DNA from 3 places in the Shewanella sp. H8 genome. Region 3 is predicted to be linked to each of the others. Evidence: predicted binding sites of a transcription regulator. Region 3 holds the regulator's gene; each other region holds the start of a gene.
The links. Region 3 encodes sigma-54, which starts transcription at its own class of promoters, with help from an activator protein. Its sites were predicted from a motif close to GTTGGCACGNNNNTNGNNT; they were not measured.
Positions count from the first base shown of each region.

Region 1: the regulator sigma-54 is predicted to act here: its motif matches at 2,958-2,976, upstream of flgF (flagellar basal-body rod protein FlgF).
Region 2: the regulator sigma-54 is predicted to act here: its motif matches at 2,355-2,373, upstream of ABIS04_RS13455 (flagellar assembly protein FlgT).

Region 1 covers NZ_CP157213.1:3,038,012-3,043,195, reverse strand. Annotated here, with positions in the region: gene flgB (flagellar basal body rod protein FlgB) at 1-81, shown strand, start outside; gene flgC (flagellar basal body rod protein FlgC) at 84-500, shown strand; gene flgD (flagellar hook assembly protein FlgD) at 524-1,309, shown strand; gene flgE (flagellar hook protein FlgE) at 1,372-2,748, shown strand; gene flgF (flagellar basal-body rod protein FlgF) at 3,023-3,766, shown strand; gene flgG (flagellar basal-body rod protein FlgG) at 3,778-4,566, shown strand; gene flgH (flagellar basal body L-ring protein FlgH) at 4,576-5,184, shown strand, end outside.
Region 2 covers NZ_CP157213.1:3,106,823-3,112,006, reverse strand. Annotated here, with positions in the region: gene ABIS04_RS13470 (autotransporter outer membrane beta-barrel domain-containing protein) at 1-877, shown strand, start outside; gene ABIS04_RS13465 (LPP20 family lipoprotein) at 1,021-1,467, opposite strand; gene ABIS04_RS13460 (FlgO family outer membrane protein) at 1,464-2,174, opposite strand; gene ABIS04_RS13455 (flagellar assembly protein FlgT) at 2,445-3,653, shown strand; gene ABIS04_RS13450 (hypothetical protein) at 4,067-5,184, shown strand, end outside.
Region 3 covers NZ_CP157213.1:3,812,605-3,817,788, forward strand. Annotated here, with positions in the region: gene lptC (LPS export ABC transporter periplasmic protein LptC) at 1-410, shown strand, start outside; gene lptA (lipopolysaccharide transport periplasmic protein LptA) at 397-978, shown strand; gene lptB (LPS export ABC transporter ATP-binding protein) at 975-1,706, shown strand; gene ABIS04_RS16625 (RNA polymerase factor sigma-54) at 1,849-3,333, shown strand; partial or broken gene hpf (ribosome hibernation-promoting factor, HPF/YfiA family) at 3,330-3,584, shown strand; gene ptsN (PTS IIA-like nitrogen regulatory protein PtsN) at 3,587-4,030, shown strand; gene rapZ (RNase adapter RapZ) at 4,027-4,890, shown strand; gene ABIS04_RS16645 (HPr family phosphocarrier protein) at 4,911-5,184, shown strand, end outside.

The sequences.
Region 1 (5,184 bases), 770 kb from region 3:
AATGCGCTGGAATATCAAATGTCATTAGGGTTTCTTGAAAGTAAATTTTCTGGCATGACTAAAGCATTGCGGGGTGATTAATTATGAGTTTATTTAATATTTTAAATGTATCTGGCTCGGGTATGTCTGCGCAGTCTGTACGGTTGAACACCACCGCCAGTAATATTGCCAATGCAGATTCTGTGTCGAGTAGCGTAGATAAAACCTATCGTGCACGTCATCCCGTTTTTGAAGCCGAATTAATGAAAGCCAATAGCCAGCAAAATGACTCACCAGGAGTCACTGTTAAAGGCATTGTCGAAAGTGACAAACCATTGCAAAAAGAATATTCACCAGACCATCCAATGGCAGATAATGAGGGGTTTATCTACAAACCCAATGTTAATGTAATGGAAGAAATGGCAGATATGATTTCTGCATCACGCTCTTATCAAATGAATGTTCAAGTGGCTGATGCGACTAAGACTATGTTGCAACAAACACTAAGGATGGGTAAATAGTATGATTATTCAAGGAGGTAACAATGAGCCTCGTTAATGCTTACAGTCAGTCTTTACCGCAACAGTCCAGTAGTGCTTCTAACACAAGTGCTGCAACGAAAAGTTCGGTACAGACAAATACAACGACGACTACAACAGGTAATGTTTTTCTAGATAGCATCCGTCTACCAGAAGAAAGTGCGATACCTGAAGCTAATGATCAGATGTTAAAGCAAGAGGATTTTTTTGCTTTACTTAGTCAACAGTTGTCAATGCAGGATCCATTTGAGCCCGTTGACAATGACCAAATGATTGCGCAAATGGCATCATTCTCGACAGTCGATGGTATTTCAAATCTTAATGATGAAATTCTTAACCTTAATACTGTCATGAGCTCAAGCCAAGCATTACAAGCTTCAAGTTTAGTTGGACGTAAAGTGCTTATTCCTTCTGATACTGGCGCTATATCTACTGAAAGCCCTGAGATTAAAGCTGTGATCAGTACACCATCGGCAATCGAGTCTATTACGGTTAGGGTGGAAGATGAATCCGGCCAGCTTATTAAGAGTTTTACTGTTGATGGCAGTGAAGGCGGCAATGTTGATGTCACTTGGGATGGTTTAGATAAAAATGGCGAACCTGTTGAAGCAGGTAATTATGCCATTAAGGCCAGCGGTAAGGTGGATGGAACATCGGAAGATTTAGCGGTATCGACTTATGCCCATGTTGCCAGCGTGTCTTTAGGCACAACGGCAACAGGAGCCATTTTGAATTTGCGTGGAGTAGGCGGAATTAAGTTGTCTGACGTACTCGCAGTATCCGAAACATAGAGTATGACCAACAATAGATTATTGGTCGTATTTATAAATGAATTAATTGTGAGAGGTGAACTATGTCATTTAACATCGCACTCAGTGGTATCGCTGCCGCGCAAAAAGACTTAAATACTACCGCGAATAATATCGCTAACGTGAATACCGTCGGTTTTAAAGAATCTCGTGCAGAGTTTGCTGATGTGTATGCAAATTCAATTTTTGCAAACAGTAAAACAACAGTGGGTGGTGGTGTTACCACTACGCAAGTTGCCCAACAGTTTCATCAAGGTAGTTTACAATTTACCAGTAACTCGCTGGATATGGCGATAAGTGGTAGCGGATTTTTTGTTACTTCATCAGATTTAGATACACAGGATCTATCTTATACTAGAGCCGGTGCATTTAAAGTTGATTCAGATAATTATATGGTTGATTCTGCGGGTAATTTTTTACAAGGGTTCCCTGTGGATGACGATGGTAACTCCACATCGGTGAGTTTAACAACCACAGATCCGATCCAAATTCCGGATACTGCCGGTAGCCCAGTGCAAACAGAAAGTGTTGGCTTGCAGATGAACCTTAATGTGGGTGAAGATGCATTAGACCCAGCTAGTTTTGATCCGGATGATTCTGATACATTCAACAACTCTACTTCAGTAACCATTTATGATTCATTAGGTGAATCACATATTATGACCACCTACTTTATTAAACCTACCGCAGGTTCATATACAGGTGAAAGTAACTGGGTTGCTTTTTATGCGGTAGATGGTGAGCCAGTTGATGTTGCAACTGGTGCTGGTAGTTATGATACGGATATCGATGGTGATGGTACCGTTGATGGTGCTGGTACCGCATCAGCTACTAACCCAAGCGGCGTTGGTACATGGTCTGGTGCAGTGCTGAAATTTAACTCTACTGGTACTTATACTGGCAGTGACCCAGCTACGATTACCACTGAGGCACTCGGTACTGGTGGTGCAGAGGCTTTAGGCCCTGGAGCCGATGGTACTCAAACGCTTACAATAAGCTTTAATAACCCAACTCAGTATGCTTCTCCGTTTGAAGTGACTGAGTTAACTCAAGATGGTATTACCGTTGGTCGATTAACTAATGTTGGTATTGGTTCAGATGGTTTGATTACCGCCAGTTACAGCAATGGTTCAACGGTTCCGTTAGCACGGGTGGCATTAGTGCGTTTTGCTAACGAGCAAGGACTCACTCAAGTGGGTAATACGTCTTGGCAAGCCAGTTTAGCTTCAGGTGATGCATTAGCTGGTGAAGCTAACAGTGGTACTTTTGGTAGTATAAACTCGTCTGCCCTTGAGCAATCAAACGTAGACTTAACCACAGAGTTAGTTGATTTAATCTCGGCTCAGCGTAACTTCCAAGCCAACTCGCGTACGCTCGAAGTTAACAATACTTTAAATCAAACAATCTTACAGATCCGCTAAGTTTACGTTTACCTTAAAAATTTATGCTTATCTGATAAAAGGTGTTGCCGTTTACGGCAACACCTTGCCTTTACCCTTCTTGTTATAACTCATCCTTATTACTCCCCCCTCGTGTTGATTGATTGTTTTTTGACACTTACAGTGACTCACTATTTGTTATTCTTATTTAATTTCAGTTAATTACATTTCTTAAAACTCCATCAGTCCTCATTGGCATGATGATTGCTTGTTCTGTATATATAGTATTTTTACTGAAAGTTTGACGGAGCAACAAATGGACAAATTTCTTTATATTGCCATGAGTGGCGCAAAGCAAGGGATGAATGCCTTAGCGGTAAGTGCTAACAATCTTGCCAACGCCAATACTGATGGATTTAAAGCTGACATGGTCCAAGCCCGTTCAATGCAGGCATTTGGTGAAGGTTTGCCTACACGGGTATTTTCAATGATGGAAAGCCCAGGCAGTAATTTTAACGGTGGTCCTATTAAAACTACTGGTCGCGATCTTGATGTTGCGGTTAAGGGTGATGGCTGGCTTGCTGTGCAAGCAGCAGATGGTTCAGAAGGCTACACCCGTGCAGGCAGTTTAAAAATTGACAGCACAGGCATGTTGTTAAATAGCAGTAACCGTCCGGTGATGGGGACGTCAGGTCCAATTGTGTTACCTATTCCTGTTGAAAAAATAGAAATTTCGGCCAACGGCATTATTTCAGTACGTCCGCAAGGAGCAACAGCTGAAATAGTCGAAGAGGTCGCCAGGATTAAATTAGTTAATCCTGGTAATGAAAACCTAATGCGCGGTGAAGATGGTTTGTTCCGTCTTATTGCGGGTGGTAATGCACCAAATGACCCTGGGGTTGAAGTGGAAAGTGGTGCCGTTGAAGGCAGTAATGTCAACTCAGTGCATGAAATGGTCGCCATGATTGATATTCAACGTCAATACGAAATGCAAGTCAAAATGATGAAGAACGCTGAAGAAATTGATCGGGCGTCCACTTCCTTGATGAGAATTAGTTAGGAGTAATTATTATGCATCCAGCGTTATGGATAAGTAAAACCGGTGTCGATGCCCAGCAAACCAACATTGCCGTTATTTCTAATAACGTGGCTAACGCCAGTACTGTTGGGTTTAAGAAAAGTCGTGCGGTATTTGAAGACTTACTTTATCAAACGGTTAATCAAGCAGGTGGTGTTAGCTCAGACAACAGCAAGTTACCGAATGGTTTGAACATTGGTGCGGGTACCAAAGTGGTTGCCACCCAAAAAATGTTTACTCAAGGCAACATGCTCACCACGGATAACTCGTTAGATTTAATGATTGAAGGCTCAGGTTTTTTTGAAGTGCAAATGCCAGATGGCACAGCTGCCTATACACGAAACGGCCAGTTTAGCTTAGATGAAACAGGTCAGATTGTAACACCGGGCTCGGGTTATGTCGTGCAGCCAACAATTGCCATTCCTGATGATGCAACCAGCATTACCGTGTCTTCGGCTGGTGAAGTATCAGTGCAAATTCCTGGTACAGCAGAAAGCCAAGTGGTAGGGCAGCTCACTATGACTGACTTTATTAATCCGGCTGGTTTAGATCCCCTAGGACAAAACTTGTATACCGAAACGGGAGCAAGTGGCACGCCAATTCAAGGTACAGCATCACAAGACGGTTTAGGTTCTATTCGTCAAGGGGCATTAGAAACATCAAACGTAAACGTGACTGAAGAATTGGTCAACCTTATTCAAGGCCAACGTATTTACGAGATGAACTCCAAAGTCATCTCGGCAGTTGACCAAATGCTGTCTTATATTAATCAGAATCTCTAAGGAGCTAACATGATTAAATACATTGCGTTAGCATCATTGGTGTTATTGGCTGGCTGTAGTTCTACTGCCAAGAAACCTATTGCAGATGACCCATTTTATGCGCCGGTATATCCAGATGTTACTCCGACGCAAGCGGCGGCGACGGGATCTATTTATCATGATACCCAAGCTTCAAGTTTGTATTCTGATATTCGTGCTCATCGTATTGGTGACATTATTACTGTCATGCTGAAAGAATCGACTCAAGCCTCGAAAAGCGCCAACAACGAAATCAAAAAGGGTACCGATTTAAGTATGGAACCTATTTATGCTGGTGGTAAAAACATATCTATTAGCGGCGTACCTATCGATTTAGGTTACACCGACAGCATGAATACCAAACGAGAATCAGACGCCGATCAATCTAACAGCTTAGATGGCAGCATTTCGGCCAATATCATCCAAGTGCTCAGTAACGGCAATTTAGTGATACGCGGAGAAAAGTGGATTTCGATTAACAACGGTGATGAGTTTATCCGTGTTACCGGCATGATCCGCAGCCAAGACATTACAACAGACAATACCATCGACTCCACACGTGTGGCTAACGCTCGAATTCAGTATAGCGGTACCGGTACG
Region 2 (5,184 bases), 710 kb from region 3:
GTCAATTTTGTTGGCATCAAGTCTGCTGTTTAGTCAGCAAGGTCTAGCTGCCCCTGATCGTTCACCGTTCTCACTCACCATCGCCCGTACATCAACGGGTACTGCAAATGTTGGGACTGATGACGCTAACGCTAATCAGTTACAGCGAGATACATGGAAAACCAGTTTTTCAGCTAACATGCCACTTAATCGCCAGTGGTCCATCGGTGCCAACATAGGCTACAACAACCTCGACTACGACTGGCAAATAAATCAAAGTACCCCGTTAGTGAATAACATTCAGCCTTGGTCAACTATCCATCAGTACAGTGCAGGATTATCGTTATCATATCGACCTGATAACCATTGGATGTTTTTAGTTGCGCCTAAATTACAATATGCCTATGCCGATACCGCATCTTCTTCAAATGCACAAAGTTATGGTGTGGTTGCTTCGGGTATGTACCGTTTTGACTCAGGCAATATGTTGGGTTTAGGCGTGGCATATTTAAATGATATTTCCGAAGTGCGAACCGTGCCCTATATTGCGGTTCGTTGGCAAATAAATGATAAGTGGGTGCTTGCTAACCCATTCCAAGCCGGTTTTAGTGGTCCAGCAGGATTAGAGCTAAGTTATCAATATAATACCGATATTGATTTTGGCGTTGGTAGTTCAAAACGAACTGAACGTTTTTTAATTGCTGATGATGATCAAACCATCGAAGTAGATGAATGGGTTGGTTTTGTTCGTGCTGGCTGGAAAGCTACCGACAACATTAGCCTTAACGCATATGCTGGTTATTATTTTGCTGGTGAAATGGAATTAAGTTACCCAGACGTTACCGAAGATATAGATGATCAAGCAGCATTTGGCTTGGTATTTAAATTATCGTTTTAACAATGAGCAATAACAGCCGATAACAAAAAAGCCGCTTAAATTAGCGGCTTTTTTGTTTGGTAATTTTGGTTTAAGCAAGTTAATTAACTCAAATATTAGTTAACAACATTAGGTATCAAGCTAATCCAAATCGTCTTTGCCACTTAAAAGTAGGTAACGTCTTTTACGCGTTTAGAGCGGTTTTGTTGCTCGTACAATTGCCATACTTGTTTAAAGTCAAGAGCTAACTCAGTTACGTAAAACTCACCAGAAGGGTAGGTCTTAACCACTTTTGCACCACGGATAATACCGCTCACGCTAGTCTTAACGTTATCATCAGTTAATAACCACTCACTTACGTCGCTATTAGCGGTAACTTTTTGGCCATAAACTTGTTCTGCTAACTCACGATAAGCGGCAACTTTTGACGCTTGCATCGCCATTAAAATACGATGTGATGCTTCTTTACTCGGCTGTGTTGCTAAAGGCGCGTAACCAATTGCTGTTAGGGTTGGAAACGAGGCTGGTGCTTCTGTTTCCCACTGAACATATTTATCTTTGCTCACACATCCGCTTAGCAGCAACAGCATAATTAACATCAATGACTTCATAGCTTATCTCCTAATACGGTGTAACGACTGTCGCCTCGCTTTTCGTGGCGATACAATAAGCCGTTGCGTGACTCAATTATTTCAGAAGGTTGTAAATAACCCGACAAACTCGATGCTGCCACAAATGATTGCACTGCAGTCAGTACCCGATTATTGGTGACATTTACCACTCGGCCATTAAATATAATGCCTTCAGGTGTAAGTGCCATGGTTGACACCAAAACATGTGATACCGGTAAGTCTGAGCGTAATAGCTCCCAATTCCGACTCAACATAAACTCGCCTTGTTCTGTCGCACGTAAACTAGTCGCTACATTTAAATCCACTAAGTTAAATTCATGGGCATGAAAGGCAGCAAGTAGCCCTTGCTGTAACTGTAAAGCTAACTCATTGGTGGTATTTAAATTACTGGCCATAACTGGCGTAGAAATAAGCAGTGGTTGATCGGGGCGTAAAGCATCATTCTGTAATACTAATTCGTTGACTAACTTTTCGGCCCACACATTAACTTGCCCTTTAGGCGATAATCCAACGTCCTGAATATCATAAGCTAGCGTTTTGTTTTTAGCGTTATTTTTATCGGTAACTTTGACCAGTTTTCCGTTGTTACTAAAGGCAAGGTTATTGGCTTCGTTAGGCGTTTGGGTACATGCCACTAATGATAACGATGCGAGCATGACAGTGGGGATAAAAAGCCTGTTAATCATAATAATTCCTCTAACACTTAATGCTGCAAGTCTTGGTATAAATGAGCTATTTAATCACCTTGTGTACCATCAACTAAGGCCATTAACTTACTTCTTTATCGTTCGTCACCTTATATCGGCAAAAGCACAAAAAGCTTTACTATAATTGTACTCGATCGAAAAATAACTACAAAAATGTTAATAGGCACAATTTTTGCTTTGTTAAAAATAGAGTAAGCTTAATTTGTGTAATTAGGCCAAATTGACGTTTTTTTGACATTAGGACATCGCATGCTGATCAGACAAAGCCTTACTAACCGAGCTAATTCCTTCAGTCATATTGCTGTAATAGCCATGTTATGCGTCAGTGGCTTATTGGCGACAATGTCTGCATCGGCTGAACAAATTGAAGTTACTGGCAAGGCCAAAATTGTTAATGGCGATATTGATAAAGCCCGCGAAGATGCCATTAGCCAAGCATTAAATTATGCCAGCTTAAAAGCCGGGGTTAACTTTTCCAGCCAACAACAAGTCAATCAAGGTCGGCTCACTCAAGATACCTTTCAAATTCAACGAATGGGATCGGCTAATAACGTTGAATTAATGAGTGAAATGATCAGCCAGCATACTATTACCGTGGTTTTACAACTTGAACTCGGTGAGCAAGAACCCGATGCACAATGCAAAAGCCAATCGCTTAAAGCCGCCATTATGTTGCCACAAGCCTATTTACAAGAACGCGCCCAGTTACGCTATGGCCAGCTGGCCAATTTTGAACAACGTATTACAGAACATCTAGGTAAAATTATTAATGCGCAATCGCGTTATAGCTTTGCACGATTACATGCCGATGAAAAAATTGATAACACCAATCAATTGGTGAATTTTAAAGGGTACCGTATTCCTAGTTGGCTTGGCGAGATCACCGATAGCCAATATTTATTGCAACCAGAAATTATTGATATTTCAACTGAACCAGTACAAAGCAGTTATATGGGCTTGGTCGACGATGATCCGCTAAGGCAATTTATTATAAAGTTAACCCTTTATCATGCTATCAGTGGCGAAGTGGTTTGGAGTGAATCTTTCACAACCTCCGCGCCTTGGGAATTTGAAAGACAAGAAATCGTTTCACCTGCTAACCAGCGCTTTTGGCGCTCATCTTATGGTCAGGCTATAAGTGATATTTTACAACAAAGTGTTATGTCATTGGATAAACAATTAAATTGTCGACCATTATTAGGCCAAATTGTTGCCAGGCAAGGGGATAGAATTATCATTAATTTAGGTCGTAAAAATGGCGTTAAAATGGGTGATAAATTCCAAATCGTATTACAGAAAAATATCCCAGACAGATTTAACTCCATGCGCGCTATCGCCACAAAAAGTCGTGCCAATGTGGTTATCGAACAAGTTACCGAAGACAGCTCAACAGCAATATTTGACGGTATCGACAGTGCAGACAATATTCAAGTCAATGATATTGCCATTAAGAACTAATTTATAAAGAAATGGGGCCGTTAAAAACTAACAATCTAGAGTATTAGAGTTTAATAAATAGATCTTAACAAATAGGCCGTAAGCATTTGTTGGTTATTAATCAAGCAATTAAATTTAAAAGGTTTAATTCAACTATAAACTCAGTATAATCACAGGGTCTCTCTATAGCTCAACAGGATAGAGCAGCCGCCTCCTAAGCGGTTGTTTGTATAAGTAGGTGTAAATATTTATATCTTTATATTTATAGGTGCTAATAATAAAACCCTTTATATATAAGCATTTATGGTTATTTCTTGGCGAGGTGAAACATTTTTACTTAAATCTAATAATTCCTAATCTTTTAAATAATGATATGAACAATGATATTATGATATGAAAATGATACAAAATGCATTTCAAAAAGGTTTTGGGTTATGGCAAAAATGATAATCAAAAAAGAAGATTTCATACTATCTGATTACATTAGTAAAAATGTTACAAAGCAAAGTACCTTTATGTTTAAAGAGATAGGTATAAAAAAACTTCCTTACATCGAAAAAGGCTCAAAAGACTTTTTTGATGCTACTGTAAGTGGTGGCGGTTTCTCTCTTGTACTAAGACTAACTAAAAGATCAAAAGTCTTTTACTTTAAACCAACAAATGGCTCGATGAAAAAAATCGGCTCTTGGCAAGAAAGAACAGATAGTTGTCACTACCCATCAGGTTTTTATAGCTTAGCGATGGCTAGAGTAGAATTTAAGAAAATATGTTCACAGTGGGATAATTTCTGTGCTGAGTCAGCAACCACCGGAGAGTGGACAATTGAAAGATACCTTGATGAGAAGTACGTAGAAGATAGGAAATCAATAAAAATAAAAAATGGAGGCATCAAGCCAATTGAAAATTTAAAGGTACTCAAGGCTATAAAATCTGACTTAACCCCTTTTATAAAAAAAAGAATTAAAGATGTAGACGAGGTATGGATCAAGGAGCTTATAGAATATTGGGAAACTCCAAAGGAAAATCCGACAAACGGTGTAGTTAAAGTAAAGTCCAAAAGATCGCAGCGAAAGTCATATACCGTAATAAACTCGATGTTTAATATTTGCTCCAAAGCAAAATATATCACACACAACCCACTTGATGGATTCAATTATTTATTTAAAGACGAAGAAGAGTACGAGCGAGAAATAAACACTTATGATGTCAATCCAGACATAGCATTAAGATTTCTTTTTGAAGAAGCCCCCGGAAATTTAGCCGGAAAAATAATTCTAGCTACTATGATCATGGCTGGAGTTCGTAATTGTGAAGCATATAGAAACTTCCGACTCAACTTTCAAATTGAAAAAAAGAACTTGCACATTCCGTCGTCTATAAGTCGCAAGACAAAAAAGAAGCGTGATATCCCGATCGAGTCTGATTATTATTGGTCTCAAGTCATTATATATCTAAGTAGTAGTTATTACTTTGAAAACGACCATGGGCATATGTTTCCTAGTCATAAAATGTCTGAAACTGGGCATGTAACAGAAGGGGTTATACGTGATTC
Region 3 (5,184 bases):
AATTTAATCAACTCGGTTTTGTAGAAAGTCGAGTCAGTGCCGAGCACATGGAACATTATGCTTCTACTGACGTCACTCACTTTACCAAACCTATCTACCTCATTTATCCTGAAAATGGTAAAGCACAGTGGCAATTAAGTGCAGACCGAGGACGATTAAATAAAAATACCAGCAAAGTAATATTAGAAAATAATGTTATTATTGATGCTATTGATATAGAAGAACCCCTACAATCACTGAGCACCCAAGCCATTACTGTGGATTTAACCACTATGATAGGTACCTCGCAGGAGATGGTGTATATCAAAGGAAAAGGGTTTATTATTCAAGGCTTAGGCCTACATGCAGACTTGAATTCGCAAAAATTATCGCTACTCAGCCAGGTAGAAGGGAAATATGAGCCACATTAATCGTCTCCACACTCGCGCCAATGTTATGTTATTAAGTAGCATACTTTGCCTACTGAGTTTGCCTGCCATGGCTAAACAAGGTGATCTTATGCAGGAGTTAAAAATTGCCGCAGTAAGCCAGTCTGCCGACATTAAAAACAATCAAATTGTCTTTAATGGCCCGGTTACCATTGTTCAAGGCTCGATTAATATCAATGCTGATCAGCTGCGGGCATTTACCCCCGAAAACAGCACCAGTAAAAGACTTATCGCCACTGGTTCGCCGGCAACGTTTTCACAAGAATTAGATGACGGCCAAATAGGTACCGCCAGTGCCGACGAAATTACTTATGATCTTGCCAGCACCACGCTCACATTAATAGGCAATGCCAAGCTTGAGCAATCAGGAAGCCAAGTTACTGGTAACAAAATTAAGTACAATATCAATGCACAAGAGTTGATAGCTGAAAGTACAGGTAAGGGACAAGATCGGGTCATCACGATTATTCAACCTGAAAACTTCCAAGATGAAACCGCGCCGAAGCAAAAACTCCCTGAAATCCCTGTTAACAAGCAGAACAAACAATGACCCAAATAACCTTAACCGCTGAAAATTTAGCTAAAAGCTATAAAGCTCGTCAAGTTGTTAAAGATGTTAGTTTAACGGTTAAAACTGGCCAGATAGTGGGTCTTTTAGGCCCTAATGGGGCGGGTAAAACAACCACATTTTATATGGTTGTCGGCTTAGTAAAAAGCGATAAAGGTCGGATCTTAATTGATAATGACGATCTCACCGCCGATCCAATGCATCTTCGAGCCCGTAAAGGTATTGGTTATTTACCGCAAGAAGCCAGCATTTTTCGTAAGCTCACTGTACACGACAATATTATGGCCGTGTTGCAAACTCGCAAAGAGCTCAACAACGACCAACGAATTGAACAACTTGAGCATTTGCTAGAAGAATTCCACATTACCCACATTCGCGATAATCAAGGCATGTCGTTGTCGGGTGGAGAACGTCGTCGCGTTGAGATTGCACGCGCATTAGCTGCTAATCCAAAATTTATTTTACTCGATGAACCCTTTGCTGGTGTTGATCCTATTTCAGTTATTGATATTAAAAAAATTATCCAACAACTGAAAAGTCGCGGTTTAGGGGTATTAATTACCGACCATAATGTTCGTGAAACGTTAGATGTTTGCGAGCGGGCCTATATTGTTAGCCAAGGTAATTTAATTGCTGAAGGTACACCTGATGAAGTATTGAGCAATCAACAAGTTCGAGCTGTGTACTTAGGTGAACAATTCAAGCTATAGTTAAGTTACGGGTCTTTTAAACTATCTAACTCGTTTTGTTGAACGTTAACTAAATAACGTTAAATGTCATTGATGTATGTAACAATCAATACAGTATTTTAGATTGTCATTTTTATGGAAATCATCTAGGGATAAGCGGTAAATGAAAGCGTCACTCCAACTAAAAATGGGTCAACACTTAACCATGACCCCACAATTGCAGCAGGCTATTCGCTTACTGCAATTATCGTCATTGGAGCTACAGCAAGAAATCCAACAAGCATTGGATTCAAACCCATTGCTTGAAATAGAAGATGAGTTTTCAGAAGCAAAAAACTCCGCAAAAGAAAATCGAGACCAAGCTGATACCGACTTTAGTGACAACAGCAGCGTTAATAAAGAAAAAGACACCTCTACAGTTGACACTGCAGAGTCTATAACCAAAGAAACCATGGATGATCTAGCCATGGATACGACATGGGACGAAGTGTATACCGCCTCCCCAATGTCAGGTTCAGGCAGTGCGAGCATGCGCGACGATGACATGCCATTCCAAGGTGAAACCACCGAAGGTCTGTATGAGCATTTAGAATGGCAAAAAAATCTTACTCCCTTTTCTGAGACCGATTTAGCAATTGCCACCGCTATCATTGATGCTGTTGATGAACAAGGTTATTTAACCCAAAGTACCGAAGATATTCTCGAAGCAATGGGCGATGAAACCGTTGAACTAGATGAAGTTGAAGCCGTATTAAAGCGCATTCAACACTTTGATCCTGTTGGTGTAGCGGCTAGAGATTTAAGCGAGTGCTTATTCATCCAATTAGCGCAATATGCCAACACAACCCCCCATATTGATAATGCTCGTCTGCTGATTAAAGACTATTTAGATTTAATTGCCGGGCGTGATTTTAGATTGTTAATGCGTAAAACAAAGCTAAAAGAAAACGAGTTGCGTGACGCTATCACCCTAATCCAGTCACTTAATCCTCGTCCAGGTTTATTAATTACTGCCGTAGATGACGAATACGTCATACCCGATGTTACGGTACTAAAGAAAAATGGCCGATGGGTTGTAGAGTTAAATCCTGACAACATGCCAAAAATTGGCGTTAATCAACAATACGCCGCCATGGCGCGAAGCAGTAAAAATCCGTCGGATAGTCAATTTATTCGAGGCCACTTGCAAGAAGCTAAATGGTTTATTAAAAGTATTGAAAGCCGTAACGACACATTACTCAAAGTGGCCAATTGCATTGTACAATTTCAACAAGGTTTCTTTGAATATGGCGAAGAAGCCATGAAACCAATGGTATTAAATGATATCGCTGAAGCTGTAGAAATGCATGAATCAACCATTTCACGGGTGACTACCCAAAAATACATGCACACCCCACGAGGACTGTTTGAACTAAAATACTTCTTCTCTAGCCATGTCAGCACTGACGATGGCGGTGAATGTTCATCTACTGCAATTCGTGCTTTTATCAAAAAATTAGTTGCTGCAGAAAACCAGCAAAAACCGCTGAGTGACAGTAAAATGGCCCAACTTCTGGCTGAACAGGGCATAAACGTTGCTCGTCGTACCATTGCAAAATATCGTGAAGCAATGATGATTCCACCGTCTAACCAACGTAAGAGTTTATAACCTACAAGGCAACGGAATATATTCATGATAAATTTTCAAAGCTTGAACGACACTCCGATCAGAGCCATAATGCAAACGTTGCGCTCAATGTATAAAAGTTACAACAAAGATCAAAAGCCAGTAAAATCACAGATGGCATAGTGATGTTTGCCATGTCAGAATGTACTGATATGTATACTGCAATAGACGCCCTGATCGATAAGCTCAACCGTCAGGTAATTAAACACCAACAGAAGTATACACAACACTAACGATGGAACTTTGTACCATTCTGCGACCGGAGTGCACTACCTGTGCCACCCCGGGCAGTAAGAAAAAAGTACTGGAACTCATCAGCAACTTAGTCGCTGCCCAGTACCCACCCCTATCTTCGCAAGAGGTTTTTGAAAGCCTTTTAGCGAGAGAGAAAGTGGGTAGCACAGGTATAGGAAATGGCATCGCGATACCTCATGGTCGATTGACGTCTATCGATCAGCCCATTGCCATATTTATTAAGTGTGAAGAACCCATTGCCTTTGATGCAATCGATAACCAACCAGTTGATCTGTTATTTGCTTTATTAGTGCCGGCAGATCAGTGCCAAGAACACTTAAGCACGTTATCGAACATGGCCCAAAAACTAAGTGACAAGCAAATATTGAAACAGCTTCGTAAAACTCACGACTCAACAGAACTTTATCAGGTTATCACTGCATGAAACTTGTCATAGTATCAGGACGTTCAGGCTCAGGAAAATCAGTAGCCTTAAGAGTATTGGAAGACCTAGGATATTATTGTGTTGATAATTTGCCTTTAGCTCTTATTGGCACATTATTAGCACAGCTCAAAGGTAGTAATGATTTAGTGGCAATCAGTGTTGATGTACGCAACATTGATGAGCAAAGTAAAGTGCTTCAAAATCAATTAGCCCTGCTTGAGCACGACACTGAAATTATCAGCTTCTTTTTAAACTCCAATGATAAAGTTCTACTCAAACGTTATAGTGAAACTCGTCGATTACATCCGCTATCTAAAAATCATATTTCACTGCAAGAAGCGATCAAACTAGAAGGACGCTTACTTGAACCAATCGCAAAAATTGTTGACCATTATATTGATACATCAGCACTGAATATTTACGAATTAAGTGACCAGGTTAGGCAAATATTATTAGGCAGTGTTGATAAAGAGTTAGTGATTAACTTTGAATCTTTTGGCTTTAAACACGGAATGCCGACAGAAGCGGACTTTATGTTTGATGTACGCTTTTTGCCCAACCCACACTGGGAAATAGAGCTGCGTCCATTTACTGGTTTAGACGAACCTGTACAAGAGTTTTTAGGGCGCCAGCCATTAGTTAATAAGTTTATCTGGCAAATTGAAAACCTATTCGAAACTTGGATGCCTCACCTAGAACGTAACAATCGCAGCTACCTTACTATCGCCATTGGCTGTACTGGTGGTCAACATCGCTCAGTGTATATTGTCGATCAATTGGCAAAACGATTTAGACAAGGCAGTAAACATACAGTGAATGTTCGCCACAGAGAATTGGATTTAAATGGCAGTAACAGCTAAGTGAAAATAGGATCGAATCAATGATCAAACTTGAACGCCAAGTTAGTATTTCAAACAAATTAGGTTTACACGCCCGCGCAGCGACAAAGTTAGCCATTCTAGTCGCTGATTTTGATGCCAATATAACCTTAATTCAAGATGAAAAAAGTGCCAGTGCAGCAAGTGTCCTAGGGTTGTTAATGCTCGAAAGTGGAATTGGAAAAATGATCACAGTGACAGCTGAAGGACCAGATGCAGAAGCGGCCCTAAGCGCAGTGTGCGATCTCATTAATGCCAAATTTGATGAATGTTGCT